2 regions of the Phaeovulum sp. W22_SRMD_FR3 genome follow, and region 1 is predicted to be linked to the other one. Evidence: riboswitches for the same ligand, from Rfam matches in the RefSeq annotation. Region 1 holds a riboswitch; the other holds the start of a gene.

Region 1 (14,377 bases):
CAGCGGCGCTCGCTGCGTTTCATCGCGGCATAATATTTGGGACGCTCGCGCACAATGTCGCAGGCGTCATCGAGATTACGGGGCGCGGAAAAGTCTCCACCCCCGCAGGACGCCAGCAACAGCAGCGCCGCAAGTTTCAGATATCTGCTCATGTCTGCCTCTTGGCCTTCTTTTGTGCCATATTACGCAAAATTGAAGGTCAGGGAAATCACAAAGCCGACGATGGCCGGGCGATCGGCGGACTGTTGGTCCTGCGCTCACAGACTGTTTCCGGCGTTTTCGGCCCCCGGCAATGGACAGCCCCGGCGGAGAGGATTATTACCTCGAAGTTGGGGGCATCTGATTCATGCAAACAACGCAAGCGAAATATCACATTGGCCAGGTGGTCCGCCACCGCAAGCACCCGTTTCGCGGGGTGGTTTTTGATGTCGATGCGATGTTTTCGAATACCGATGCCTGGTATGAAGCCATCCCCGAGGACAGTCGCCCCTCAAAGGATCAGCCCTTTTATCATCTGCTGGCCGAGAATGATAACAGCTACTATGTGGCCTATGTCTCAGAGCAGAATCTGATCGCGGATCAGTCGGGCGAACCGGTGGATCACCCGGATCTGGGGGATCTTTTCGGAGATTTCGAAGACGGCCGCTATCCGCTGCAGTTTCAGCTCAATTGACCACCGTCTACTGACCACCGTCTCGCGCAGCGCCGCCGCACGGGGCTATGGTCCGGGGCTGTGGACCGCATGGGGGTCAGGCGATCAGCGGCAGACGAAACGCCAGCAGATTGCGGCCATTCTCCCGGCGATAGCCCAGATCCTGCGTCAGATCGCGGATCAGGAACCAGCCAAAGCCGCCTTCGGGCAGCGCTTCCGGCTCCGGGCGCTCCGATTCGGTCTCGGCGCGGGCCTTCAGGCAATCATCGGGCAGCGCCACACCATCATCGCTGACCGAGCAGGAGAGACTGCGGCGGTCCCGCACGATCGACAGGGTGATCGTGCCCGGCGCATCTTCGGCATAGCCATGCTCGACAATGTTGTTCAGCACCTCTGCCAGCACCAGTTCCAGCGTGCCGGATTCGTCCGGTGACAGCTGTCGCATGAAGCGGGCCACTGCCGCGCGCAGCGCGGTGCGCACCGAAAGCGGATCTGCCGGAAAGCTGTGGTGGAAAATCTGCGGCCCGGCGGCGGGCCGGCGGCGAACTTCCGGCGGTACCTCGCGTGCCTGGTCAGCCCACATCGCGCATCCCCTCACCCATGATTGCGGCTTTCATCGTCGGGTGGATTTTCAGCACTGAATCCATGCGGGTCAGACGGAACACCTTTTCCACATTCGGGGTCAGCGCCACCAGTTCGATCTTGCGCGGTGCCAGCGCCTTCATCACCGAGACGATGGCGCCCAGACCCGAGCTGTCGAGGAAGATCACCTGCCCCAGATCCAGCACGATCCGATGCGCCGGTTGCGCCGCGATTTCGCGCATCTGATCCTTGAACCGAATGGCAACGGCGGCGTCGAGCCGCTCTTCCCCGACGCGCACGAAGAGGGCTCCATTATGGGCTTCAGCATACAGGTTCATTCGGGGGGCCTCCGACAGGTCAACTTTGATCTGAAACTAGGGGGCATTCCTTACCATTCGGTGTGCGGCTGGGGGCAGGTGCAGGAAAGATATGAAAAATGTCATTGTTTCTGCACAGCTGACCAATCGAAGGGCTCACCGCGCGGCCAGAGGACGCTGGTCGCGCCCTTTTGGGCGCAGAATAGGCAATGTCCCCAAGGTTGCAGTGACTTTCTGAAATCACGCTTTGGTTGATCCGTCGCGGTCCGGGCCGCCTAAATACCCCAAACAGAAGACAATCGCCGCCCCTTCGCCCCTGTTCTGGCCGGAATCTGCGCCCGGAGCACCTGCCGCAGCGTTAACGCAGCTCAGATTTTCGCCCCCTCTCGCCAAAACTTTTGCCGAAGGCTAGAGGTTGAGCGGATGACAGGAGACGACAATGCTGGACTATGCAGAGCTTGCCACGACGATCCGGGCGCTGACCCATGGCGAAACCGATGAGGTGGCGCTGATGGCCACCGTCGCCTGCGAAGTGCATCACGCCGATGATCGTTTTGACTGGACCGGCTTCTACCGGGTAACCGCGCCCGAAGTGCTGAAGATCGGCCCCTATCAGGGTGGCCACGGCTGTCTGGTGATTCCCTTCGCGCGCGGCGTCTGCGGGGCGGCGGCGCGCACGGGCGCGGTGCAACTCGTGCCCGATGTCGATGCCTTTCCCGGCCATATCGCCTGCGCCAGCTCGACCCGCTCCGAGATCGTGCTGCCGGTCTTTGCCGGGGCAGGGCGGTTGATCGGGGTTTTCGACATCGATAGCAACCAGCCCGATGCCTTCACCCAAGCCGATGCCGAGGGGCTGGCCGCGATTCTGGCCGAGGTGTTCGGCGGGCTGTGAAGGTGGCTTGACCCTGCCCGCCATTCGCGCAGAAAAGGGGCAAAGGGTCTGACCGGGACCGGTGCAATCAGGGGATCGCAGCATGTGGGATGTGTTCATGGCCTTTCCGGCCGAGAGCCTGATCAGCTTTATCATCGGCGGGCTGATCCTGAATGTGGCGCCGGGGGCGGATGTGTTCTTCGCCACCGCCTGCGGCATCAAGGGTGGCCCGCGCGCCGGGGCGATGGCGGGCCTGGGCGTCGGCTTTGGCGTCTGCTGGCACATCACCTTGGCGGCGCTCGGCCTCTCGGCGGTGATCGCGGCGCATCCGGGCGCGCTCAGCGCCATCCGTTGGGCGGGGGCTGCCTATCTCGCCTGGCTCGCGGTGAAAAGCTGGCGCGCGGGCATGGGCGAGAATGATGCCAAAGGCGTGATCAGCCCCTGGCGTGCGATCGGGCGCGGCTTTTTGTCGAACGCGCTGAACCCCAAACCCGTGCTCTTCATCCTCGCCTTCCTGCCGCAGTTCACCCGACCGGAATACGGCCCGATCTGGCAGCAGATCGTCATCCTCGGCGGTATCTTCGCCTTTACCGGCACGCTGATCACCATCGGTTACGGCCTGCTGGCGGGCTATCTCGGCCGCTCGCTGGGGCGCCGCATGGGCGTGGTCAACAAGATCTCGGCGGTGATGTTCGGCGGTCTCGCCGCCAAGATCGCCATCTCCTGATGAGCGATTTTGTCTATACCCCGCCCGATCTGCCGCTGCGCATCCTGCATGCCGACCGCGATATCGTGGTGGCGGACAAGCCCACGGGCCTCCTTTCCGTCCCCGGCCGGGGCGAGGACCGCGCCGATTGCCTGATCAACCGGCTGCGCGAGGTTTATCCCGGTGTCCTTCTGGTGCATCGGCTGGATCTGGACACGTCGGGCGTCATGGTTTTCGCGCTGAACCCGGCCGCGCAAAAGCATCTGGGGCGGCAGTTCGAGACGCGCCAGACCGAGAAAACCTATATTGCCCGGCTGGCCGGACATCTGACGCCCGAGCGGGGGAGGGTGGATCTGCCGCTGATCGTCGATTGGCCGAACCGCCCGCGTCAGCATGTGAATTTTGAAACCGGACGCCCGGCGCAGACCGATTGGCAGGTGCTGGCGCTGGAAGACGACGGCACGACGCGGGTGCGCCTGATGCCGGTGACCGGGCGCAGCCATCAGCTCCGGGTGCATATGCTGGAACAGGGGCACCCGATCTTGGGTGACAGCCTCTATGCCTCAGGGGCGGCGCGCGATTATCCCCGGCTGATGCTGCATGCTGAAACTTTGGGCCTGACGCATCCCTATTCCGGCGCCGCGATGATGTTCACCGCCGACTGTCCGTTCTGATCCGGCCAGCCGGGTGCTTTCGCACTGGCATGGGCGGCTGTTTTCTGATTCTTAGAGGACAGCAATTGCCCGAAGGAGGACGGCACGGCCATGCTGACCTTGATCCTGCACCGAGACGCGAGTGCCACTGCCCGCCGCCCGGCCCGCTACTACCGGGTTGAGGTGGTCTATAACCTCTTTGGCGAATATTCGGTGCTGCGCGCCTGGGGGCCACGAGGCCGGGCAGGCCGTCAGGTCGTCTCGTGGTTTTCCAATCTGCGCGACGCGGTGACGGCGGCCGATCACTGGCATCTCAAGGCCCGCGCACGCGGCTATCATTTGACAAAACGGAGCTATGGTCAGGCATGACACATCTGTGGGTACGGGCCGAGCAGCGCCCGAATGAAGAGCGCGTGGGCCTGACCCCCGAAGGGGCGGCGGCGCTGATCGCGGCTGGAATCCGGGTGACGGTCGAGGAAAGCTCGGTGCGTGAGATCCCGCTGGCGGGCTATGTCACCGCGGGCTGCGAGATCGCGCCCGAGAACAGCTGGCCCGAGGCCCCGCGCGAGGCGATCATCTTTGGGCTGAAGGAATTGCCCGAGGATGGCACGCCGCTGCCGCACCGCCACATCATGTTCGGCCATGCCTATAAGGGGCAACCGGCGGGGCAGGAACTGCTCAAGCGCTTCAAGGCCGGCGGCGGCACGCTCTATGATCTGGAATATCTGGTGGACGAAAGCGGCCGCCGGGTGGCTGCCTTTGGCTATTGGGCGGGCTATGCCGGGGCGGCGATGGCGCTGAAATGCTGGGCCGCGCAGCAACGCGGCGAGATCTGCGGTCCGGTGTCGAAATACCCCGGCCAGCAGGCGCTGGTGGATGATCTGGCGGCTGACCTTGGGGCGGCACCGCGTCCGCGCGCCATCGTTATCGGCGCGCTGGGGCGCGTCGGCACCGGCGCCTCGGATCTCTGCGCGGCGCTGGATGTTGCGGTCACCAAATGGGATATGGCGGAAACCGCCAGCGGCGGGCCATTCCCCGAAGTGCTGGCGCATGACATCTTCCTCAACTGCATTCTGGCCCGGCCCGGCTGCCCGGTTTTCGTGCCCGCCGCAGCATTGCAGGACCCGGGCCGCGCCCTGCGGGTGATCGGCGATATCGCCTGCGATCCCACCTCGGAATTCTCACCGATCAAGGTCTATGACCGCACCACCGACTGGGCCGAACCCGCCCTGCGCGTCGCCTCCGATCCGGTCCTGGATGTGACGGCCATCGACAACCTGCCCTCGCTGCTGCCGCTGGAATCGAGCATCGATTATGCCGGGCAACTCCTGCCCTCGCTGCTGACGCTGCAAGATCTGACGGCGGGTGTCTGGGGCCGTGCCAAGCGGGACTACGACCACTACGTCGCGTTGGTCTGATCCCGGGGGCGCCCGGCTCAGGTCGGGCGCAACACCTCTCCCTCGGCATCCTCGATGCTGAGGCCAAGTGCTTCCATCCCATCCTCGATGAATTCTGCCAGCTGCGGCATGCCCAGCAGATAGCCCGCGCTGGGGGCCGTTGCCTCTTCCCGCGCGGTCTGAATCGCTTCCACCAGCTCGTCCGCCTCAAAAGTCTCGCGTCCGATCCAGACCAGAGCGGTCAGGCTGGCCTGTTCATCCACATTCAGATCGGTGATGAACTCGGCCAGTTCACGATAATGCTGGCCATGCGGGACATCGGAATCCAGCTCACGCGCGCGCAAGAGGATATAGGCGAGTTTTGCCGGGCTGATCAAAAGCATGGGGCACCTCCTGCACAGACTGTCGCGCCAAGGCGCGGGCAATGCAAGCGGAACCCCGTCAGGCGGCAGAGCTGCGCCGCAAGAGGTAGATGTCCATCAGCCAACCATGCGCCGCCCGTGTCGCCGCCCGCCGCGCGATGATTTCCGGCCCGGTCCCGGCCAGCGGTCCGGCGATGTTGATCTCTTCCGCCATCCCGGCATAGGCGGTCCACCAGATCTGGACGCCTTCAGGCGGCAGCGTCTGGAACGCGCAATCGCCATCCAGCATCACCACCAGCGTGTCCACCCCCTCGGGCCAACCATGATCGCGCAACCGGCGCCCGGTGGTCACCAGAAACGGCGCGCCGATCTCGTTCAGCGGGATCGCATGCGCGGCACACAGCGTCTGGATCGAGGTGATGCCGGGAATAACGGTGATCTTCGGGGCAGGGGTCAAACGCCCGGCAATCCGCAATGTGCTGTCATACAGCGCAGGATCGCCCCAGACCAACAGCGCCACCCGGCCCGTATCCCCCAGATGCGCGGCAATCTCGCGCGCCCAGGCGGCGGCAATCGCATCATGCCAGTCATCCACCCGACGCCGGTAGTCCGGAGTGGTGGGGTCCCGGACCGGCAGGTCAAACTCCACCAAACGGGTTGCGGGGTTGGTCACCACTTCGGCGCAGATATCCCGGCGCAAACCGGCCAGATCATCCTTGTCCGGCCCTTTGCGCGGGATCAGGATCAGATCGGCCCGGTTCAGCGCCGTCACCGCGCTGCGGGTCAAATGATCGGGATTGCCGGTACCGATACCCACCAAAATCAGTTCAATCATCTGCCTGTCCTTTGCGCGGCCTGACCATCGCCGATCCATACGGGGCGCACAAGCCGGAGTGACCGCCTCTGGCAGGGTCGGATGCCTCCGGCGGGGATATTTTGAACGAAGCAAGATCTGGCATTTGCTTCGTTCAAAATATCCCGGGGGAGCCGCCGCAGGCGGTGGGGGCAGCGCCCCCTCTCCCCCGGAATCAGGGATTAGCCGAGCGCCTGCAACGCGCGCGCGTTCCAGAAGCGGGAGGCGAGCGCGCCCAGGGTGAGCCAGGCCATCAGCGCCACGCCAAGGGCGCGGGCCGAAAACTCCCCGGCCAGTTCGGGCGGGGCGACACCGGCATAGCTCTCCAGATGCGGCGCGCCGATCACATGCGGCAGCGCCAGCACGAGCGCGGCAACGACCCAGCTCAGCGGCCCTTTGCCAAAGCCAAAGAGGGCTGCGGCGATGAGGCTGGCAAGGACGGTGCCCAGCCACCAGATTTGCCGGTCGGTCAAATCGGCCGCCGGGGTGCCCGGCAGTTCAGGGGCCAGCCCCATTGCCGGGGCGAGTTGCAGCGCCACAAAGCCCGCCAGCCCCCAGAGGATGCCCTGTGCCGGGCCGACACGATGGCCGAAATGCTCGGCCAGTCCAAAACCCGCCACCATCAACAGCGCATAGGCGATGTAGGTGGTACCGGTAAAGAGCACGGTCAGGCTGTTGCGCTGCAGGGTCGAAACCTCGCCTCCCTCCTCATGGGAATGCTCATGCGCGGCGTGGTCGTGCCCGGCATCCGCCTGAGCCTCCGGCAGCGCGGCGTGATCATGGCTGTGCGCCCCGGCCTCACCCGTGGCAACGCCTTGATAATGCACCAGCTCACCTGATTCATATTGCTCACCCTGCAGCAAAAGCGGCTGGATGAACGCGAAATGCAGCAGGGCCGCAAGCAGCCCCGCCGCACAACCAGCGAACAACGCGCTGGCCAACATGCGTTGGATCATGAATTCAGGTTGGGCTTAGTGGCAGGGAAAGCCGACCGCGTGGCGCGTGTCATGCGCCGCGTCATGCAGGGTCGCCGATTGCGCATGGCCCGCGATAAAGACCAGCGTTGCCCCCAGAAGGGCCACGAAAACCGCCGAGATCAGCGTGGTCGAGGTGGCAGCGGTTTTCGTCGTGTTCAGCGTATTCATTCTCATCTCCTTGCCGTCACACCCGACGGCCTCATGGTTTCTCCGCGCATGGCCGGTCTCCTGACTCGCGGGTCGGTGCAGAACCTCGGCCTTCCCGGCGTGGCGCCAGTGGCATCATCGAGGCCTGCTCGCCGCATACAGTCGCGGGGGCGGTTGGGGCTTGGGGCGCCGTCTTCGGTCCGCCCTTTCCCCATTCCCGTTTCATTCCAGACGCTTTGCGCCTTTGGTGGAAACCATGCCTGTTCATTTGCCAGCAAGCCCGCCCGCCGGTCAAGCCTGTTTGCGGCGCTCTGGAGGCTGATCTAACCGGGAATGCGTGCCAGCGCCTTCAGCCGCAGATCGCCAAAGGCGCGGGCATCGGCAAAGGTGCCATCGGCTGCCGCCAGATAGGCGCGGGCGAATCGCAGAAGGTCGGGCAGATCCGCCGCCGTCAGATCGCCAAAGAGATAGGCGGTCTTGCCCTCGGCCCGAAACGCCACGGTTGACGGGCGGGTGCAGCCGGACATGCAGTCGATCCCTGCCACGCGGAGCGGCAGCCCCTCGGCCGCCAAGGCCGCCTCCAGCGCGGGCAAGAGCCCCGATTGCCCCGCGGCGCAGCTGGTGCAGACATGGACGCGGTGGCCGCTCATGCCCCCATCAGCTCCAGCGCCAGCGGGCCATAGAGGATCAGCGTTGGTCCGTCGCCAGCGTCCCCGGCGATCAGCGCGGGCAGCGCGCCCACGGTGGAGGGGCGCAGCTTTTGCGCAGGCGTCGAGACATTCTCGGCCATCAGCGCCGGGGTCTCGGGTGGCAGGCCCTGGGCGATCAGCCCAGCGGCCAGCGTCGCAAAGGTGCGCCGCGCCATATAGACGATGGTGGTCGCCTGCGGATCGGCCAGGGCAGGCCAGTTCAGCCCCTCGGGCAGCGCGCCCGAGACATCATGGCCGGTGACATATTGCACCCGCCGCGCGGTCAGCCGCCGGGTCAGCGGAATGCCTGCCGCCGCTGCCGCAGCCGAGGCTGCGGTGACGCCGGGGATGATCTCATAGCCGATCCCGGCTTCGCGCAGCGCGACGATTTCTTCCTCCAGCCGTCCGAACACGCCGGAATCGCCGGATTTCAGCCGCACCACTTTCGCGCCGGTGCGCGCGTAATCCACCAAGAGGCGGCTGACGTGATCTTGCTTGGGCGAGGGGCGGCCCGCGCGTTTGCCCACCCCCACAAGGTCGGCCCCGGCGCGGGCATGGCCAAGGATCGGCCCGGCGGAGAGGTCATCGAACAGCACAGCATCGGCGGCAGCCAGACGGGCGGCGGCCTTCAGCGTCAACAGTTCAGGGTCGCCCGGACCGGAGGAGACAAAGGAGACGAAGCCTTGGGGGGTCGGGTCGGTCATAGGGCCTCGGCGATCAGGTGAAAGAAGGTGCCGCTGGCCCGCCCGCGACGCGAGCCGGTCTCGGCCACCGCCGCCCCCGTGGCATCGGTTACTTCGGCCAGCGCGGCATCGGGTTGCGCCAGAATGCTGGCATAGTGAAACTCATGCCCCATCAGCCGCGCGCCTGCGGGCTGGCCCGGCATCGGGGCGGTGAGGTTGGCGCGGCGATAGCCCAGATGCATCCGGCGTTTGGCAAAGGAGGTCTCGAGGCCCAGAAGGCCCGCCATTTCATGGCGGCTGCCATCGGCGGCCACCAGCCCCGCGCCCATCGCCATATAGCCGCCGCACTCGCCATGCACCGGGCGCGTTTCGGCAAAGGCGCAGAGGCCTGCCCGAAATTTCGTAGCGGCGGCCAGAACGCCCGCATGCAGCTCGGGGTAGCCGCCGGGCAGCCAGCAGCAATCGGCGGCGGTGTCCGGGCCCTCATCGGCCAGCGGCGAGAAGGGCAGGATCTCGGCCCCCGCCGCGCGCCAGCCCTGCAGCTGATGCGGATAGACAAAGGAAAATGCCGCATCCCGCGCCAGCGCAATCCGTTGCCCCGGCGGGGTGATCGGCAGCGGCGGGGTGAGCGGCAGCCGGGTCGGCCCGGCGGCGGCGCGGATGGCGTTCAGGTCCAGATGCCGGGCGACAAAGGCGCCCGCCGCATCCAGAATCCGCGCCAGATCGGGGTTTTCCTCGGCCTGCACAAGGCCCAGATGCCGCTCGGGCAGCTCAATCTCCGGGTTGCGCGGCAGGCAGCCGAGGCAGGCGATGCCTGCCGCCGCCAGCCCCTCGCGCACCATCGCTTCATGCCGGGGCGAGGCGACACGGTTGGCCACCACGCCGGCAATCTGCACCTCGGGCCGCATTCGGGCAAAACCCAGCGCCACCGCGCCCGCCGATTGCGCCTGCCCCGAGACATCGAGCACCAGCACCACCGGCCAGCCGGTCAGCGCCGCGAGATCGGCACTCGCCCCGGTGCCATGGGCCCCCGGCACCGCCACGCCGTCAAAAAGCCCCATCGAGCCTTCGGCGATCACCAGATCGGCATCCGCCCCGGCATGGATCAGCCCGGCGAGCATCGCCTTGCCCATCGCCCAGCCATCGAGATTGACCGAAGCCCGCCCCGAGGCCGCCGCGTGAAAGGCGGGGTCGATGTAATCCGGCCCGTTCTTGAAGGGCTGCACGCAAACCCCCTGCGCCCGCAACGCGGCCAGAAGGCCCAGCGTCAGCGTGGTCTTGCCGGTGCCCGACGCGGGGGCAGAGATCAACAGGCCCGGGGTCACCTTCGGATCACGCCTGCGGCTCGGCCGAGGCCGGACCCGTTCCGGGGAAACGCGGCTCAGTGCCCGTCGGGCGGAAGCGGCGGTCGTAATCCCCGGCATAAAGGCGGCTTTCGCCGAATTCCTCGGCCCCGATCGCCCGCCCCACGAGGATCAGCGCGGTGCGCTCCATTTCGGCGCCAATCGCGGTTTCCAGCGTGGCGAGGGTGGCGCGCACCACCCGCTCATCGGGCCAGCTGGCGCGCCAGACCACCGCCACCGGGCAATCGGCACCGTAATGCGGCGTGAGGTCAGCGATCACCTTGTCCAGTACATGTACCGAAAGGTGAATCGCCAACGTGGCCCCCGTCCGGGCGAAATTCGCGAGCGTCTCGCCCTCGGGCATGGCACTCGCGCGGCCCGAGGTGCGGGTCAGCACCACCGATTGCGCCACACCGGGCAGCGTCAGCTCGGCGGCCAGCGTGGCGGCGGCGGCGGCGAAGGAGGGCACGCCCGGCGTCACATCATAGGGAATGTCCAGCGCGCGCAGACGGCGCAGCTGCTCGCCCATCGCCGACCAGACCGAGAGGTCGCCCGAATGCAGCCGCGCGACATCTTGGCCTGCTGCATGCGCCTCGGCGATTTCGGCGATGATCTGGTCAAGGCTCATCGGGGCGGTGTTCACGATGCGCGCGCCGGGCGGGCAATGCGCGAGCAGCGCCTCGGGCACCAGCGATCCGGCATAAAGGCAGACCGGGCAGGCGGCGATCAGATCGCGGCCGCGGAGCGTAATCAGATCGGCGGCACCTGGACCGGCGCCAATGAAATGCACGGTCATCCGTTTTCTCCTGTTGCGATGGCGGCGGTGGCCATGCCGTCAGCCGACACCCGGCGCGGCCCGGTCAGCCGTGCGCCGGGACCGGCGGCGGCCAGCGCGGCGGCTTCGGCCAAAGATCCGGTGCCGAACCGCCCCGAAACCCGCGCCGACCAGGTGGCAGTGTCTTGTTTCTCCAATGCGCTGCGCGGAATCGCATGCAGCTCCAGCCCCAGCTCTTCGGCCAGGGCCTGAATGACCGGCGCGTGGGCTTTGGCCTCGGCGGTGGCCAGGGCCGTCAGCCCCTTGGCGCCGCCCGCCGCCTCCAACGCCGCTTTCAGCGAGGCGAGGCTGGCTTCACCGCGAAATCCGAAACCGGCTATGCGCATTTGGTCACACTCCATTGCACCAGGGGGCGCGCGGGGGTCCAGCCGCGCATCCGCCCGAGAGGTGCTGCCTGCGCCAGATCAATCCTGAGCAAGCTGCCGCCCCAGTCAGCATGGGCGGCCAGCACCAGCGCTTCGGTTTCCAGCGTCACCGCATTGATGACGAGGCGCCCGCCATTTGGCAAGGCCGCCCAGACGGCGGCGAGGAGCGCCGCGTCGCCGCCGCCGCCAATGAACACCGCCTGCGGTTGCGGCAGCTGTGCCACCCGCTCAAGGCTGGCGCCCTCATGCACCGCCAGCCGGTGATCGACACCGAAATTCAGCGCATTCGCCCGGATGTTCGGCACCCGGTCCGGCCGGGTTTCCACTGCGGAAGCCGTCCCGCCCGCCAGACACCATTCGACCGAGACCGAGCCGGAGCCCGCGCCCAGATCCCACAGATGCGCGCCCGGGCGTGGGGCGAGGGCCGCCAGCGTCAGCGCCCGCACGGGGGCCTTGGTGATCTGCCCGTCCTGCGCGAACAGCGCATCCGGCAGGCCCGCTGTGCGCGGCAGGGCCACGCCGCCCGCAGGCTCTATCGCCACCAGCACCGGCGCCGCGAGGGCTGTCAGCGCAAATCTGTCCGCCGTGGTTTCGGTGATCCGCGCGCGCGGGCCGCCCAGGGCCTCCATCACCCACAGGGCACTCTCGCCCCAGCCAGCCCCTGACAGCCAATCCGCCAGTTCGCCCGCCGCCGCCCCATCGCGGAGCGTGCAGAGCAGCCGTTGGCCCGGCGCCAGATGCGGGCGCAACCGGGTCAGCGGCGCGGCATGCAGGCCGAGGCAGAGCGTGTCTTCCAGCTTCCAGCCCAGCCGCGCGGCGGCGAGGCTGAAGCAGGAGGGCGCGGGATGCGCGATCCACTCACCGGGGGCCAGATGCCGGGTCAGGCTGCCGCCCGCGCCATGCCAGAACGGATCGCCCGAGGCGAGCACCGCCACGCGCTTGCCGCGCGCCGCCAGCACCGGGGCCACGGAAAACGGCACCGGCCAGGGCTGACCGCGCCCGGAGCTGCCGAGCCCCACGAGATCGAGATGCCGTGGCCCGCCAAAGACGATTTCCGCCGCCTCCAGTGCGGCACGGCTTGCAGGTGTCAGCCCTTCAAGGCCATCTTCGCCGAGACCAATGATGTGAACCCAAGGATCAGCCATGACGCGCGCCCTTCTGCTCGGCGGCACCACCGAAGCCAGCCTGATGGCCCGCGCCCTCGCCGAAGCCGGGATTGAGGCGGTGTTTTCCTACGCCGGCCGTACCGGTGCACCGCGCGCCCAGCCCCTGCTGACGCGGGTGGGGGGCTTTGGCGGCGTGGCGGGCCTTGTGGCCTATCTGCGGGCCGAAGGGATCAGCCATGTGATTGACGCCACCCATCCTTTTGCCGCCGGGATGAGCCGCAACGCGATTGCCGCCTGCGCCGAGACGGGCGTGCCGCTGATCGCACTTGAGCGCGCGCCCTGGGCTGCGGGCGAGGGCGATGATTGGACCCATGTGCCCGACATTCCCGCCGCCGCTGCCGCGCTGCCTGTCGAGGCAGAGCGGGTGTTTCTGGCCATCGGCCGCATGCATCTGGCCGATTTCGCGGGCCAGCCGCAGCACCATTACCTTTTGCGCCTCGTCGATGCCCCCGAGGGGCCCTTGCCCCTGCCGCAGGCCGAGGCGGTGATCGCCAGCGGTCCCTTCACGCTGGAAGAAGATCTGGCCCTGCTGCGCGGGCACCGGATTCAACGCATCGTGGCGAAGAATGCGGGGGGCGTTGGCGCGCGGGCCAAGCTGGATGCCGCGCGGGCGCTGGGCCTGCCGGTGCTGCTGATCGACCGCCCGGCGTTGCCCGCGCGGGCCACCGCCGAAACAGGGGATGCGGTGCTGCACTGGCTGGCTCATACCACGCCGCCTGCGCTGCGCGGGGTGTAGACCCAAGGCCCCAGCCGCTTCGTGGCCGCATTGCCGACGAGGACCACCGTCCGCATATCCGCCATTTCGGGCGTGGCTTCCCCAAGCGTCACCGTCCGGATCGCCTGCTCCGGCGTGGTGACCGCGCGGGCAAAGGTGATCAGCCGCGCGCTCCCGCATTCAGCGCGCAATATCTCCAGCGCGCGGGCGAATTGATGCGGGCGGGATTTCGAGCGCGGGTTGTAAAAGGCCATCGCGAAATCGGCCTGTGCAGCCAGCCGCAGGCGATGCTCCACCAGCTCCCAGGGTTTCAGATTGTCCGAGAGGTTGATGCAGCAGAAATCATGCCCCAAGGGCGCGCCCGCCGCCGCCGCCGCCGCCAGCATCGCGGTGATGCCGGGCAAAACGCGGATGTCGAGACTGAGGTATTCCGGCGCTGCCTCCACCGCCTCGAACACCGCTGAGGCCATGGCGAACACCCCGGGATCGCCGGAGGACACCACCACCACCTGCCGCCCCGCCGCCGCCATCTCCAGCGCGTGGCGCGAGCGGTCCAGTTCCACCCGGTTGTCGCTGGGGTGCAGCGTCAGGCCGGGGCGCGGCGCGATCCGCGCGACATAGGGGATGTAGCCCACGATATCGGTGGCCGTGGCGAGGGCCGCGCGCACTTCCGGCGTTACCAGATCTTCGGCGCCGGGGCCGAGGCCCGCGATGGTCAGCCTGCCACTCATTCTGCCGCCTCGGCCAGTTCCGGGCGGCGGCCCTGTCCGTGCACCAGCACGATGGCGAAATAGGGGCATTCCGCCTCGGGTGCCTCGGCCAGAGGCTGTACCTTTTGCCCGGGCATCGTCCCGCGCTCGACCAGCCAGGCGGCCCCGAGCCGCCCGGCGGCGGCCAGCGCGCGGCGGACTTTTGGCAGATTGCGCCCGGTTTTCATGATGACCAAAGCATCCGCCGCCGTCATGTGGCGGATCAGATCTTCTTCGGGCAGCGTGCCCATCAGCACCGTCATCACATCATCACCCCAGGTGATCGGCGTGCCGGTGGCGGTCCAGCAGCCCGAC
Region 2 (14,377 bases), on a different contig from region 1:
CTTGATGGTCACCCTCTTCCGCGAGCCTTTGTCCAAGGCATTTGGCCCGGAGACCGGGATTTTCCTGCTGATCGTCACCGCCATCGGCGCGACCAGCTGGATGCAGACCGCACGCATCGTGCGCGGTGAGGTGCTGGCGGTGAAAGAGCGCGAGTTCGTGCTGGCCGCCCGCTCCATCGGGACGCCCTCGCGGCGGATGATCACCCGGCATATCCTGCCCAATGTGATGAGCCCGATCATGGTCTCGGCCACTTTGGGCATCGCCTCGGCGATCATCACCGAAAGTGCGCTCTCCTTCCTCGGCCTCGGCTTTCCGCCGGATTTCCCGACCTGGGGACGGCTCTTGTTTGATGCGGTGGACCAGATCCGCCTGTTCCCCAGCCGGGTGATCATGCCGGGTGTCGCGATCTCGCTGGTGGTGCTGAGCGTGAATTACATCGGTGACGGGCTGCGCGACGCGCTCGACCCCCGCATTCGCGGCCGCTGATCCCCTGCCCCTCGAACGTCACCCCCGGCTCAGATGCGCCGGGGGTTTTGCGTTCCGCGCCCGATGACGCATGCCCCGCCGCTTCGCCCCAGCCACATCAACCGAGTCCCATCGGGGCCGTGGCCAGTTGATGCGCAAAAAGAACCCCGCTCCTTCAGACAAGACCCGGGAGAGGTGGCTCTGTCGGAAGCGGGGTTCGAACTTTATCAAAATGGTCTGCATGTTCATTCTGCGCCGCAGCATTGTCCCGGTCAACGACAGCGGGGCAATGCTCAGGCACCACCGCATGAAATCCGCCCATCGCCCATATCCCGACCTCTCAAAAGTGGTATTTGCCGGGTTTTATCGCGAAATGATGGTTCCGCGCGGCGACTCACCCAGAAAATCCCGCGCGCGGGCGGGGTTTGAGCGCGGCGGACGGGCGCTGTGCAGCTGCAGAAGAACCCGATCACCGGCGCGTGCCATCCCCCCGGATCCGGGAAGCCGGGATGGCGCGCCCCGAAAACGCCTCAGCCGAGCGTGGCCAGAAAGGCGTCGATCCCCGCCTGCGCCACCGCCTGATCCTGCGCGGGCGTGCCGGAGGAGACGCCGATCCCCCCCACCACCGCGCCCGCAACCAGCACCGGCAGGCCGCCGCCCACCACCATCAGCCGCCCGCCAATCGCCGAGGCGATGCCATAGGCCGGGGCACCGGGCTGGCTGGCCGCGCCATATTCATGCGTCGCCTTTTTCGCCGCCGAGGCGGTGTAGCTCTTGTCGATGGCAATGGTGATCGAGGTCACCTTGCCGCCATCCATCCGCTCAAAGGCGATCAGATTGCCGCCCTCATCGGTGATGGCGATGCACATCGGCACGCCGATCTCCGCGGCTTTCGTCCGGGCGCCTGCCAGAAGCACCCCGGCATCGGCAAGATCAAGTCTTTGTACTGTCAGCATTTTCAATCCTCAGGCAGCTTTGACCGCACGCCGGGCGGCATGCAGCAGGGGTTCGGTATAGCCCGAGGGCTGGGTGACGCCCTGCAGGATCAGATCGCGCGCGGCGTTGAAGGCCGTGCCGTCAAAGCCCGGCGCCATCGGGACATAGGCGGCATCCCCGGCGTTTTGCGCATCGACCTTCGGCGCCATCCGCCGCAGGCTCGCCTCCACCGCCTCCACGGTGGTGATGCCGTGCAGGATCCAGTTCGCCAGATATTGCGAGGAAATCCGCAGGGTTGCCCGATCCTCCATCAGCGCCACATCGTTGATGTCCGGCACTTTTGAGCAGCCTACCCCCTGATCGACCCAGCGCACCACATAGCCGAGGATCGACTGGCAGGCATTGTCCAGCTCTCGCGTGACTTCCTCGACCGAGAGGTTGCGGCCAAACATCACCGGCGGCGTCAAAAGATCCGCGCGCGAGGCTTTCGGGCGGGATTTCAGGCTCTCCTGCAGCGCCGCCACATCGACCTGATGGTAATGCGTGGCATGCAGCGTCGCCGCCGTCGGGCTGGGCACCCAGGCGGTGTTCGCCCCCGCTTTCGGATGGCCGATCTTCACGCTCAGCATCTCGGCCATGCAATCGGGTTTCGCCCACATGCCCTTGCCGATCTGCCCGCGCCCGGCCATGCCCGCGGCCAGACCCGCATCGACATTGCCCGCCTCATAGGCCGGCAGCCAGAGCGAGGTCGCCATTTCGGCTTTCGGCACCACCGGCCCCGCCTGCATCGAGGTGTGGATCTCATCCCCCGTGCGATCCAGAAAACCGGTGTTGATGAAGACGCAGCGATCCTTCACCGCCGCGATACAGGCGGCCAGATTGGCCGATGTGCGGCGCTCTTCATCCATCACGCCGATCTTCACCGTGTTCTGCGGCAGGCCCAGAATGGCCTCCACCCGGGTGAAGAGCGTATCGGCAAAGGCCACCTCTTCCGGCCCGTGCATCTTCGGTTTCACCACATAAATCGACCCTGCGCGCGAGTTTTTGGCCCCGGACTTGGCCAAATCATGCATGGCGGCGGCCACGGTGACCATGGCATCCATGATCCCCTCGGGCGTTTCCTGCCCCTGCCAGAGCACGGCATCCGTGGTCATCAGATGGCCGACATTGCGCACCAGCAAGAGCGCGCGGCCCGGATGCGTGACCGGCTTCCCCTGCGGGTCAAGATAGGTCACATCGGGGTTCAGGCTGCGGGTCATCACCCGGCCGCCCTTCTCAAAGCTCTCGCTCAGATCGCCGCGCATCAGGCCCAGCCAGTTGCTGTAGATCAGGCATTTATCCTCGGCATCCACCGCCGCGACGCTGTCTTCACAGTCCTGAATTGCGGTCAGCGCGCTTTCCAGCCGGATGTCGGCAATGCCCGCCGGATCGGCGGCGCCGATCACCGAAGCGCGGTCAATCACCACTTCGATCAGCAAGCCATTGGCGCGCAGGAAGATGTTGCCCTCAGTGGTATAGCCCGCGAATTGCGCGGGATCGGCGAGCGTGGTCGCCCCCGCCGGGGTGGTGATGCTCAGCGCGGCATCTGCCACCGCAAGACCCGTCACCTCGGCCCAGGACCCTGCGGTCAGCGGCACGGCGCGGTCGAGATGCGCGCGCGCCCAGGCGATCACCTCGGCCCCGCGTGCGGCGTCATAGCCCTTGCCCTGCGCCGCGCCGGGAATCGCATCGGTGCCATAGAGCGCGTCATAGAGGCTGCCCCAGCGGGCGTTGGCGGCGTTCAGCGCGAAACGCGCATTCATCACCGGCACCACCAGCTGCGGCCCGGCCATCCGCGCGATTTCGTCGTCGACATTCTCGGTGCCGAGCGTGAAAGGCGCAGGTTCGGGCTGCAAATAGCCGATTTCGCTCAGAAAAGCGCGGTAGGCCTCGCCGTCGAACGGTTCTGCCCGATGCGCCAGATGCCAGGCGTCGATCTGCGCCTGCAGATCCGCGCGCTTGGCCAAAAGCGCGGCGTTCACCGGCGCGAGATCGGCCAGAAGGGCCGCATAGCCCGCCCAGAAATCCTCGGCGCTCACGCCCAACAGCACGCGGGTCTCGATCAGCGCGGCCAGTTCGGCGGCCACTTGTAGCCCGGCGCGGTCAACATAGTTGGTCATGGGATCCTCCAGTCATTGGCTCGGTTTCAGGCGCCTCCGGGGCAGCCTGCGTTGCCCCCTGCCTAACGCAGCCTGCCGCCTCTTGTGAGAAATGGAAAAATGTTTTTCACTATGTGGAAAGGGAGTCAGATGGAACAGGCAAAATCCGAGGGTGTGCAGTCGGTTGCGCGGGCGTTGACCCTGCTGAAGGTGCTGGCGCAGCATGATGAGGGCAGCCGGGTCAGCGATATTGCGCGGCAGACCGGATTGGCGGTGTCCACCGCGCACCGGCTTCTGACCACGCTGGAAGTGGCGGGTTTCGCGCAATTCGAGAGCGATACCGCGCTGTGGCATGTCGGGCGCGAGGCTTTTGCCGTGGGGTCGGCCTTTGGGCGGCGGCGCAATTTCGTGGCCCCCGCCCTGCCGTTTCTGCGCCGCCTGCGCGATGCCACGCGCGAAACCGCCAATCTGGGCTTGCTGGATGCCGATCAGCTGGTCACCGTCTCGCAAGTGGAAAGCCGCGAAATCATGCGCGCCATTTCGCCCCCGGGCGGAAGGGTGCCGGTGTTTTGCTCCGGGATGGGCAAGGCGATTTTGGCCACCTGGCCCGATGCCGATATCGCCGCCTTTGCCGCGCGCACCGGGTTCCATCCGCTCACCAGCCGCTCGCACCGCGATCTGGCGACCGCGATGGCGGAGATTGCGGACATCCGCGCCCGGGGCTGGGCGCTGGATGATGAGGAACATGTGACCGGGCTGCGCTGTGTGGCCGCCGTGGTCTGGTCGCCGCAGGGCGAGGCCGCCTGCGCGATCTCGGTCTCCGGGCTTGCCGCACGGCTGACGCCGGAGCGGTTGCCGGTTGTGGGGCGACAGGTGATGCAGGCCGCCCGCGACCTGACCGAGAGTTTGGGCGGCGTCGCGGGGCCGTTGTGACCCGGGTCGCCGCGCCGTGCCGCCCCCGCCCCCGCCCCGCGCAGGCGCGGACATTGTGGAAACATCCCGCCCGCAGCACCACCGCGGTTGACAGAAGCCCCCGCCACACCGTGTAATCGGAGATTGTCGGACAATGGGAGATGTCAGGGCCGTGCGTGATCCATTGATGGTGGTGACCCTCTCGACCAATGATTATGAGCCCCGACAGCGCGTCTCGGCGTTTGAGGCGGCCGCCGCCTCCATCTGCAAGCTGGCGATCGAGCCGACGTATGAAGACAGTTACAGTTCGCATACCACCATCAAGTTGCTGCCGGGGGTGGTGACGGCCCGCACCAGCCATTCCGCCTCGGTCACGCGCCGCACGCGGGCGATGGCGGCGGATGAGGCGGATAATCTTCTGATCCATGTGCCGCTGAACCAGGGGTTTCAGATGGCGCAACTCGGCGGGCAGGAGGTCAGCTGTGGCGCGGGTCAGGTCTATCTTGACCCCAATGAAGTGGCGGGCCGCGCAGAGTTCGGCGCGCCGCAGACCGAGATGTTCTACATTTCGATCCCGCGCGCGGCACTGGCCCTGCCCGCCCGCACGCTGAACGGCAGCCTGCGCGAAGTGGTGAAGATGACGCCGCAATGGCGGCTTTTTGTCGGCTATGCCCAGATGCTGCACAGCGAAGCGGCGACGCTCGGCGCGGATGAAATCGGCCTCTGCACGTCGCATCTGCACGAATTGGCGCGGATGGCGCTTTGTGCCGATGAGAATGAGCGGCTGCAGATGCAGGGCCGCGGGGTGCGGGCCGCCCGCCTGCGCGCGCTGAAATCCGACATCGCGGCGCATCTGGCGACGCCGGGGATGGGCCTGGCGGAAATCGCCGCGAAGCAAGGGATTTCAGAGCGTTACGCCCGCGCCCTCTTCACCGATGAGGGCACGACATTTCGCGATTACGTCACAGGGCGGCGCCTGCAACTGGTGCACCGGATGCTTCTGGATCCGGCGCAGGATCACCGCTCGGTCAGTGATCTGGTGATGGCGGCGGGCTTTGGCGACCTGTCGTGGTTCAACAAATGCTATCGCCAGCTCTATGGCGAAACGCCGTCGGACAGCCGCGCCGCCGCGCAGAGGGCGCGCTGATCCGTCTGCACCGCCCTTTGTGCCGCCCAGCCCGCAATCAGTGCCGCCCACCCCAAGAACAGCGGCGGCGTTCCGCATAGCCTGAGCATATTGATCGCGGCAATTTCGGCCGCGCCAAACCGGTGAGTAAGAGGTACGGGCCAGGGATGACGCATTTCAGTCTGGGAATTTCACTGCGCCTGATGCGCCAAACCTGGCCCTTTTTGCTGTTTCGGGTGCTGGTCTATTTCGGCATCGCCGCGGGCTTTGTGCTCGCCACCGGCACCGGTGCCGGTCTGGGCTATGGCATCGGCGGCTTTTGGGACGATGAAACCCGGCTGGGCGCGGCTGTCTGGGGCGGCGTCGGCGGCTTTGGCCTCAGCGCGGGCCTGCTCTATCTCGCGCGCGAATATCTCCTGTATCTGGTCAAAGCGGGCCATATCGCGGTGATGGTCGAGGCGTTGCAGGGCCGCGCCCTGCCCGAGGGGCAAGGGCAGATCGCCTATGCCCGCGCCATTGTGACCGCGCGTTTTGGTCAGGCGAGCCTGCTGTTCGGCCTTGATCAGCTGGTCAAAGGGGTGATCGGCGCGGTGACCGGCCTCTTGCAGGGGCTGTTCAGCATCCTGCCGATTCCCGGGCTGGAGCGGGTGATGGCGCTGGTGCGCGCCTATCTGAAAGTGGCCGTCGGCCTGATGGATGAGGTGATGCTGGCGCATGTCCTGCGCACCCGCGCCGAAAACCCCTATGCCGCCGCGCGCACGGCACTGGTGCTTTACGCGCAAAACGCCCGGCCCCTGCTGATCAGCGCCGCCTGGATCACCGCGCTGATCTGGCTGCTGTCAGTGGTGGTGTTTGTGCTGATGCTGGCGCCCGCGGCGGCGCTGGTCTGGTTCCTGCCCGGTCAGGCCTCGGCCGCCAGTCTGGTTTTTGCGGTGCTTTTTGCCTGGGCGGTGAAGGCCGCCCTGATCGAACCTTTCGCCATTGCCTGCCTTTTGCAGGCGTTTTTCACCGTTTCCGAGGGCCAGAGCCCCAATCCAGAGTGGCAACGCAAGCTGGACGGGGTTTCTGAGCGTTTCAAGACCCTCGGCACCCGCGCAATGTCCTGGACGGGGCGCGGGTCCACTTCCTCTTCCAACACCGGAGATGCCGCATGAAACCCTGGATTGGCGTCTTCGTGACCGCCCTCACCCTTCTGGCGACGCCCTTGGCCGCCGAAACCCCGCGCACGATCATCGTGATGGATGGTTCCGGCTCGATGTGGGGGCAGATCGACGGCCGCCCGAAACTTGAGATTGCCCGCGACACGGTGGCGACGGTCCTCGCCGGAATTCCCGCCGGGCAGGCGTTGGGGCTGATGGCCTATGGTCATCGGCGCAAGGGTGATTGTGGCGATATCGAGCTGATGGTGCCGCCCGCCGCGGGCACCGCCCCCACGATTGCCGCTGATGTCAACGCGATGAAATTCCTTGGCAAAACGCCCCTGTCCGAGGCCGTGCGCCAGGCCGCCGAAGCCCTGCGCTATGGCGAAGAGGCCGCGACTGTCGTGCTCGTCACCGACGGGTTGGAGACCTGCGCCGCCGATCCCTGCGCGCTCGGGCGCGAGCTGGAGGCCGGCGGGCTGAACTTTACCGCCCATGTCATCGGCTTTGGCCTGACCGCAGCCGAGGGCGCGCAGGTCTCCTGCCTCGCGGCGGAAACCGGGGGCAAGTACATTCAGGCCGGCGATGCGGCGGGCCTTGCCGAGGCGCTGACCGCCACCGTCACCACGCCGGCCGCCCCGCCCGAAACCGCCGCCGCCCCCCTGCCCGAAGCCCGGCTGACCGCGCCGGATGAGGCCGCCATTGGCACCATGGTGCAGGTGGGCTGGACCGGACCGCAGGAGGATTTGGACACGATCGAGATCGTCGCGCCGGTGGATGACAGCTATCTCGAATATGCCTATGTCTCCGAGGGCAATCCGGTCTCGCTGCAGATGCCGGGCACGCCGGGGATCTATGAGCTGCGCTACAAGCATCAGGATCACAGCATTGTCGCCACGCGGCCGATCACCGTCATCGAAGGGCCTTTGGCGCTGATGGCGCCCGATCAGGCCGCGGTGGGGCAGTTGGTCCCGATCGGCTGGAACGGACCGAACGCGGTCTATGACAATATCCAGCTGCGTCTGGCGGGCGACGACAGCTATGTCGATTATGCCTATGTCGCCAGCGGCAATCCGGTGGTGCTGCGGATGCCCGACACCGCGGGCAACTACGAATTCACCTACAAATTCAACGATGCGCAGGTGCTGATCACCCGGCCGATCACCGTGCTGCCCGCGGGCAGTACACCGGTGCTGGCCCCCGCGAGCCTCTCTGGCCCCGCCAGCGCGGCGCCGGGCGCAGATCTCTACATCGGCTGGACCGGCCCCCGCGCGGCGGGCGACCGGATCGAGATCCGCGCCCCGGGCGAGGCCGGGGCGCTGGCCTCGGCCGATGTGGAAGACGGCACCCCCGCCAGCCTGACCGCGCCCGAGACGCCCGGAACCTATGAGTTGATCTATCATTTCCAGTCCGAGGATGTGCTGGCCCGCGCGCCCTTGACCGTGGCGGCGGATATGCCCGCCGCCACAACGCCCGGCGGCCCGGTGCCGGTGACGATTGAAGCGGATCAGGGGGGGCTGGAGCTCTCGGTCCAATGGTCGGCGGTGCCCGCCACGGATGTCGCCAACCCGCTGCCGCCCGAGGCCTGGGCGCTGAACGACCGCGTCTCGGCCCCGGTGGCGGCCAGCTTTCTGCCCGGCGTCTATGACGTGCGCGGCGAGGCGGGCGATCAGGTCTTCACCGGGCGGATCACCGTGGTGGCGGGGGCCGAGAACCATTTCGTGATCCCCTATGATCCGGCGCAAAGCCCGGCGGGGCCCGATGCGCCCGGGGCTGGCGCCGCACAGCCGGGTGATCCGGTCGCCCTGAAGATCTCGGGGGAATATGTGGGCATGCGCATCCGCTGGCAGGCCACCCCGGCGGGGGGGCAGGACAGCCTGATGCTCGGCAGCGGCGATTTTGCCGCCGAGGCCTGGGACACCCGGCTGGATCCCGGCCGCTGGCTGATCGAGGGTCAGGCCGAGGGAGGCCAGGGCCCGCTCTATGTCGCGGTGATCTCGGTGGCGCCGGACGGCCCCGCGGCGATCACCCTGCCCCGCACCGTGGCGGCGGACCGCAGCGCCTTTGCCCTGCCCGATGGCGCCGAGGGCCTGGCGCGCTGCGTTGCAGAGCCTGCCTGCTATGTCACCGATGCCGCGGCGGGGCTGCGCTACCACCTTCTGCCCGGTTGGGCTTCCGGTGCCGGCTATGGGATGGAAACCGCTGCCGGGGTCGCGGCCACCCAGCCCAGCGCGGAATTCTACACCGGAACGCCGCTGGCGGTGCAGATGGCGCTGAACCCGCGGCAATGGGCTGCCAGCCTCGGGCCCTGCGAGGCGGTATCGGTCGGCCTGCTCTGCGCGGTGACCGGCACCGACCCTGCCGCCCTCGCCCTGTTGCGCAGCACGTTGGGCGCCGCACGGGCTGAGGATGCCGCCGCCACGACGACACCCACCGCGACACCATCGGCCGCAACCGCCTCCGGCACCGGCCCTGATCTGGCCGAGGTGATGCGCAGCCTTCAGGGCATCGCGATCACCGCACCCGAAGGCCTTGATCTGCGAGAGTTTCTGGCCCCCGGCCTTGCAAAGGACACCCAATGACCCGCATTGCATTCCTGCCTGTCATCGCCGCGCTCGGCCTCTCTGTCCCGCTCGCGGCACCTGCCCGCGCCGAAGCCAACCTCGGCACCGGCGGCAAGGCGGTCTATGCAGACTGCCGCGACGGCGGCTGCCGCTGCACGCTGAGCCCGATGACCACCGATGAGGTGAGCGCGCTGATCGGCACCGCGCCGCCCGAGGGGGCGCGCGACTGGGTCGTGGTCTCTTATGCCGACAGCTATTTCTGGAGCGCGCAAAGCCTTGAGGACATTGACAGCGCCATGGGCGGCGACGGGCGCTGTGATCTGGAGGTTTTCGCCCCGGTGGTGCCGCGCGACGGCACCTGGACGGGCAAGGTGCGCACTACGAAGATCGCGGGTTGCCCGGAGGGTCTGGCGCAGACCCTGCCCGGCATGGTCAGCGGCATGGTTTTCGCCCGCCGCATCGCCTGGGGCGGGGTGTTTCACCCGGCGCAGCTGAACATGAACCCCTCGGATCAGGTGGTGAACTGGACCGAGATCGGGCCGACGATGTTTCAGGGGAAACTGGTGGCGCCCGTGCAGAATGACATGCTGAGTGTCTCAGGCACGCTGACCTCATCGCTGGTGGATGAAGACAGTGCGGTCGCCCGTTTTCACCTGCGCGTCGGGGCCGGTTCGGGCGCCAATGCCGCCGCCCTCGCCATGTTGGGCATGGCCGATTGCCGCGTCGATTCCACCTATCAGTTCAAACGCAGCGGGGCCTGAGGCGACGCGGGCCTGAGGTGGCACAGGGGGGGGCACAGGGCGCGGGGCGGGTGGCGCGGGTCGGCAGAGGCAGCCCCTGTCCCCGGTTGCGGCTCTTGCAGCGCGCGGCGGCATTGTGGGATGGTGTGACACCAGCCCGCTGCAGCACAGGATGCGATGGACGCGATACCAACCCTGACCACCGCCAGGCTGATCCTGCGCCCGATGCAGGCCGGGGACTGGCCTGCCTACCATGCGCTGATGGCCTCGGACCGCGCGCTGCATATGGGGGGGCCCTTCTCCCCCACGGCCGCCTGGGGGATGTTTTGCAGCGATCACGCGCAATGGAGCCTCTTTGGCCTCGGGGCGCTGATGATCGAGGACCGGGCAAGCGGCCACTGCCTCGGGCAGGTCGGCATCAACACCGGCCCCCTTTTTCCCGAACATGAGCTTGGCTGGTTCCTCTATCCAGAGGCGGAGGGGCATGGCTATGCCTGCGAGGCCGCATCGGCGCTGCGCGACTGGGCGAAAGAGGGCCGGCATCTCGCCACGCTGGTCAGCTATATGGACGCTGCAAACGCCAGATCCGCCGCGCTGGCTCTGCGGCTGGGCGCCCGGTTGGACGCGCAGGCGGCACGGCCCGACCCCGGTGATCTGGTCTATCGGCACTATTGACGGGCACGGGGCCCAAATGACCCGCGCGGGCAGGATAGGCGGGCCGCAGCGAATTGACGGGCGCGGGCAGATCACCGGCCATGCCACGCGCTGCCCGTGATCCTCACGCTCCTCATGCTCGCTGCAGCCGCTGCAGCCGCTGGTGATGACGGTGGCGCGGCGCGCCTGCCGTGATGCGAGGGTTGCAGGCACACGGTGGTCCCGGTCGGCATCCTTCACCGCCGAAGATCATTCTATCCATATGTAAAACACGGGAAATTCAGAACAGCGCATCCCCCGCAGCAAAGCCCTGGAAACCGAAATCCGCCCAAACAGCGTCCTGCCGCGCAACCGGCGATTGACTTCACGGCCGTTCGGCGGCATCTCTGACGCTGATGGTTCCCGCGTCGGCAAAAGCTCCGAACGGGTGAAAAGGGAATGCGGTGAGGAGTAGCCATCAGGCGCCGAATCCGCGACTGCCCCCGCAACTGTGAGCGGTAGCCAACCCCGATATGCCACTGGTGCCCTGCACCGGGAAGGCGGGGAAGGCCACGATCCGCGAGTCAGGAGACCTGCCATCATGATCGAAGCCACACCGGGCGGGGTGCCCCGGAGAAAGACCGCATGTGCCGATACCGGCATCCATCCAGCCTGACCGCCAGATGCAGCGGTGCCGGGGCTTTTGCCCGGACACCCTTGTTGCGCCTTCTTCAACCCCGTCCTTCGTTTCATGAAGGACGTCTCTGATGCTGAAAAACGCACCAAAAACCGAACCGAAAACCGGCCTGAAAACCAAACCTGGAACCGGGCTGAACATGGGGTTCACCCCCAAGCTGACGGCCATGATCACCGCCGTTCTGGCCCTCTCCGCGGCCACCGCCGCCGGGGCCGCCGAGACCCGCTATCCGCTGACCCTCGACAATTGCGGGCATGTGCTGACGATACCGGCGCGCCCCGACAATGTGGTCTCCATCGGGCAATCCACCACGGAAATCCTCTATGCGCTGGGACAGGCGGACCGCATGGCCGGCACCGCGCTCTGGTTCAACGCGGTGCTGCCCGCCTATGAGGCGCAAAACGCCCGGGTCGCGCGGATCAGCGACAACATGCCCAGCTTTGAAGCGGTGGTGAACAAGCGCCCCGGTTTCGTGCCGACGATGTTTGAATGGATGATCGGCGCCCAGGGCGCGGTCGGCACCCGTCCGCAATTCGCCGATCTGGGGATCCCGGCCTATGTCATGCCCACCGATTGTGAGGGCAAGGACAATCTGGTCGGCGCCGATGGCACCCGGCTGGCCCCCTTTGACATCGGCACCCTGTGGAAGAGCATCGCGCAGATGGCTGAGGTCATGGATGCGCAGGATGCGGGTGCCGCGCTGATCGCCGATCTGCAGGCGCGCGATGCGGCGGTCGTGGCGCGGGCGCAGGCGATGGCGCTGCCCGATGCCTCGGCGGCGGTCTGGTTTTCCTCGGCCGATCTGGAACTTGACCCCTATATGGCGGGCGGGATGGGGGTGCCGGCCTGGATGCTGGCGCGGCTCGGCCTGCGCAATGTGGTCACGTCGGATGAGGAATGGCCGACGGTGGGTTGGGAAACCATCGCCCGCGCCGACCCTTCGGTGCTGATCATTGCCCGGATGGACCGCCGCCGCTTTCCCGCCGATGATGTCGCGGAAAAGCTGCGCTTTTTGCAGTCTGACCCGGTGACGCGGCAGATGACGGCGGTGCGCGAAGGCCGCATCGTTGTGCTGGATGCCGAGGCGATGCACCCCGGCATCCGGCTGATTGACGGGCTGGAAGTGCTGGCCGAGGGCATGGACGGGCTGACGCAATGACCGATTGTGCATCGGTGGCGGTGGCTCAGCGCCGCAGGTCCCTGCCCTGGCTCTGGGTGCCGCTCCTCGTGGTGCTGGCCCCGATGATCGGCACCGCTCTGGGCGAGACGCCGATCCCGCTCGGCACGGTCTGGCAGGCGCTGGCCAATCAGATCTGGGGCGCGGACCATCTGATCGACCCGATCGATCAGGGCATCATCTGGTCGTACCGCCTGCCGCGCGCGCTGGTGGCCGGGAGCTGCGGCGCGGGCCTCGCGATCTCGGGGCTGGTGCTGCAGACCCTGTTGCGCAACGCGCTGGCCGATCCCTATCTTCTGGGGATTTCGGCGGGTGCCTCCACCGGCGCGGTGCTGGTGGCGGTGACCGGTCTCGGCGCGGCCTTCCTGCCGATGTCGGCGGGGGCGCTTTTGGGCGCGCTCGCGGCCTTCGGGCTGGTCGTCGGGCTGGCGCGGCTGGCGGGCGGCGGGCCGGGGGCACGCGGGGCGGCACAGATCGTGCTGGCGGGCATTGCCGGGTCGCAGCTGTTCAATGCGTTGACCAGTTTTATCATCGCGCGCTCGGCCAGTGCCGAACAGGCGCGCGGCATCCTGTTCTGGCTCCTTGGCAATCTCTCGGGGGTGCGCTGGGAGGATGTCGGCCTCACCCTCGTGGCGGTGCTGCTCGTGCTGGGCGCGGCGCTGTGGCATGTGCGGGCACTTGACGCTTTCACTTTTGGCACGGAATCCGCCGCCTCGCTGGGCGTGCCGGTGCGGCGGGTGCAGGCGGTGCTGATCCTTGCCACGGCGGCGGCGACGGCGGTGATGGTCTCGGTCACCGGCGCCATCGGTTTTGTCGGGCTGGTGGTGCCGCATGCCGCGCGGTTTCTGGTGGGCAGCGCCCATGCGCGTCTGGTGCCGGTCTCGGCGCTGATCGGCATGGTGTTTCTGATCGCCGCCGATGTCATCGCCCGGGTGCTGGTGCCGGGCCAGACCCTGCCCATCGGCGTGGTCACCGCGCTTGTCGGGGCCCCGGCCTTTGCCATCATCCTGATCCGCGCGGGGGCCGGCCGATGACCCTCTCCGCCCATGATCTGACACGCCGGGTGCGGGGCCGCACCCTGCTCGACGCCGTCAGCCTCACCCTTGCCCCCGGCGAGATGCTGGGGCTGATCGGGCCGAACGGCTCGGGCAAATCGACGCTGCTGCGGCTGATGGCGCGGCTGATCCGCCCCGACCGCGGGCATCTGACGCTGCACGGGCGGCCGATGGAGGACATGCCGCAGCGCGAGATCGCCCGGCAGATCGCGCTGGTGGCGCAGAGCGCCGAGACCACAGACCGCATCCCGGTGCGCGATGCGGTGGCGCTGGGGCGGACGCCCTGGCTGGACGCGCTGCGCCCCTGGTCTGACGCGGATGAGGCCGAGGTGACACGGGCGCTGGCGCGGGTCGATCTGACCCATCTCGCCGCGCGGGACTGGTCGACCCTCTCGGGGGGCGAGCGGCAGCGCGCGCATATTGCCCGGGCTCTCGCGCAGAACCCGCAGATCCTACTGCTGGATGAGCCGACGAACCATCTCGACATCCGCCATCAGATGTCGATCCTCGATCTGATCGGCACCCTCGGCCTCTCCACCGTGATCGCGCTGCATGACCTCAATCAGGCGATGCGCTGTGACCGGGTGGCGGTCTTGCATCAGGGGGTGCTGGTGGCGCTCGGCCCGCCCTCAGACGTACTGAGCCCTGAGCTGCTGGCCCGGGTCTTTGGCGTCCGCGCAAGCCCGCTGATTGATCCGCAAGACGGCAGCCGCCTGATGCGCTTTCACCCCCTTCATTGAAAGAAACCTTTGATGCGAAACGCACTTTCCGCAATCACCTTTATGATCATCCTG

Evidence for each region. Region 1 has a riboswitch for cobalamin ahead of ACEN2S_RS13985 (CbtB domain-containing protein). Riboswitches for the same ligand answer to the same signal wherever they lie in the genome.
Region 2: it holds a riboswitch for cobalamin, as region 1 does, so the genes downstream of both, ACEN2S_RS10615 (ABC transporter substrate-binding protein) here and ACEN2S_RS13985 (CbtB domain-containing protein) in region 1, are expected to answer to the same signal.

What each region holds. Positions count from the first base shown of each region.
Region 1 is NZ_JBGQOG010000010.1:57,943-72,319, reverse strand. It holds gene ACEN2S_RS14045 (transglycosylase SLT domain-containing protein) at 1-152, opposite strand, end outside; gene hspQ (heat shock protein HspQ) at 347-673, shown strand; gene ACEN2S_RS14035 (ATP-binding protein) at 750-1,235, opposite strand; gene ACEN2S_RS14030 (STAS domain-containing protein) at 1,225-1,572, opposite strand; gene ACEN2S_RS14025 (GAF domain-containing protein) at 1,991-2,443, shown strand; gene ACEN2S_RS14020 (LysE family translocator) at 2,526-3,149, shown strand; gene ACEN2S_RS14015 (pseudouridine synthase) at 3,149-3,802, shown strand; gene ACEN2S_RS14010 (WGR domain-containing protein) at 3,893-4,150, shown strand; gene ACEN2S_RS14005 (saccharopine dehydrogenase) at 4,147-5,199, shown strand; gene ACEN2S_RS14000 (DUF3775 domain-containing protein) at 5,217-5,561, opposite strand; gene cobF (precorrin-6A synthase (deacetylating)) at 5,620-6,375, opposite strand; gene ACEN2S_RS13990 (CbtA family protein) at 6,576-7,349, opposite strand; gene ACEN2S_RS13985 (CbtB domain-containing protein) at 7,365-7,538, opposite strand; cobalamin riboswitch at 7,572-7,791, opposite strand; gene ACEN2S_RS13980 (DUF1636 family protein) at 7,841-8,167, opposite strand; gene cobA (uroporphyrinogen-III C-methyltransferase) at 8,164-8,910, opposite strand; gene ACEN2S_RS13970 (cobyrinate a,c-diamide synthase) at 8,907-10,214, opposite strand; gene cobM (precorrin-4 C(11)-methyltransferase) at 10,222-11,028, opposite strand; gene ACEN2S_RS13960 (cobalamin biosynthesis protein) at 11,025-11,393, opposite strand; gene cbiE (precorrin-6y C5,15-methyltransferase (decarboxylating) subunit CbiE) at 11,384-12,577, opposite strand; gene ACEN2S_RS13950 (cobalt-precorrin-6A reductase) at 12,576-13,334, shown strand; gene cobJ (precorrin-3B C(17)-methyltransferase) at 13,301-14,044, opposite strand; gene ACEN2S_RS13940 (precorrin-2 C(20)-methyltransferase) at 14,041-14,377, opposite strand, start outside.
Region 2 is NZ_JBGQOG010000006.1:201,001-215,377, forward strand. It holds gene ACEN2S_RS10570 (ABC transporter permease) at 1-487, shown strand, start outside; gene ACEN2S_RS10575 (GlcG/HbpS family heme-binding protein) at 997-1,422, opposite strand; gene ACEN2S_RS10580 (malate synthase G) at 1,432-3,561, opposite strand; gene ACEN2S_RS10585 (IclR family transcriptional regulator) at 3,691-4,473, shown strand; gene ACEN2S_RS10590 (helix-turn-helix transcriptional regulator) at 4,625-5,599, shown strand; gene ACEN2S_RS10595 (hypothetical protein) at 5,746-6,732, shown strand; gene ACEN2S_RS10600 (vWA domain-containing protein) at 6,729-9,299, shown strand; gene ACEN2S_RS10605 (hypothetical protein) at 9,296-10,042, shown strand; gene ACEN2S_RS10610 (GNAT family N-acetyltransferase) at 10,199-10,696, shown strand; cobalamin riboswitch at 11,055-11,269, shown strand; gene ACEN2S_RS10615 (ABC transporter substrate-binding protein) at 11,491-12,510, shown strand; gene ACEN2S_RS10620 (FecCD family ABC transporter permease) at 12,507-13,562, shown strand; gene ACEN2S_RS10625 (ABC transporter ATP-binding protein) at 13,559-14,323, shown strand; gene ACEN2S_RS10630 (pseudoazurin) at 14,336-14,377, shown strand, end outside.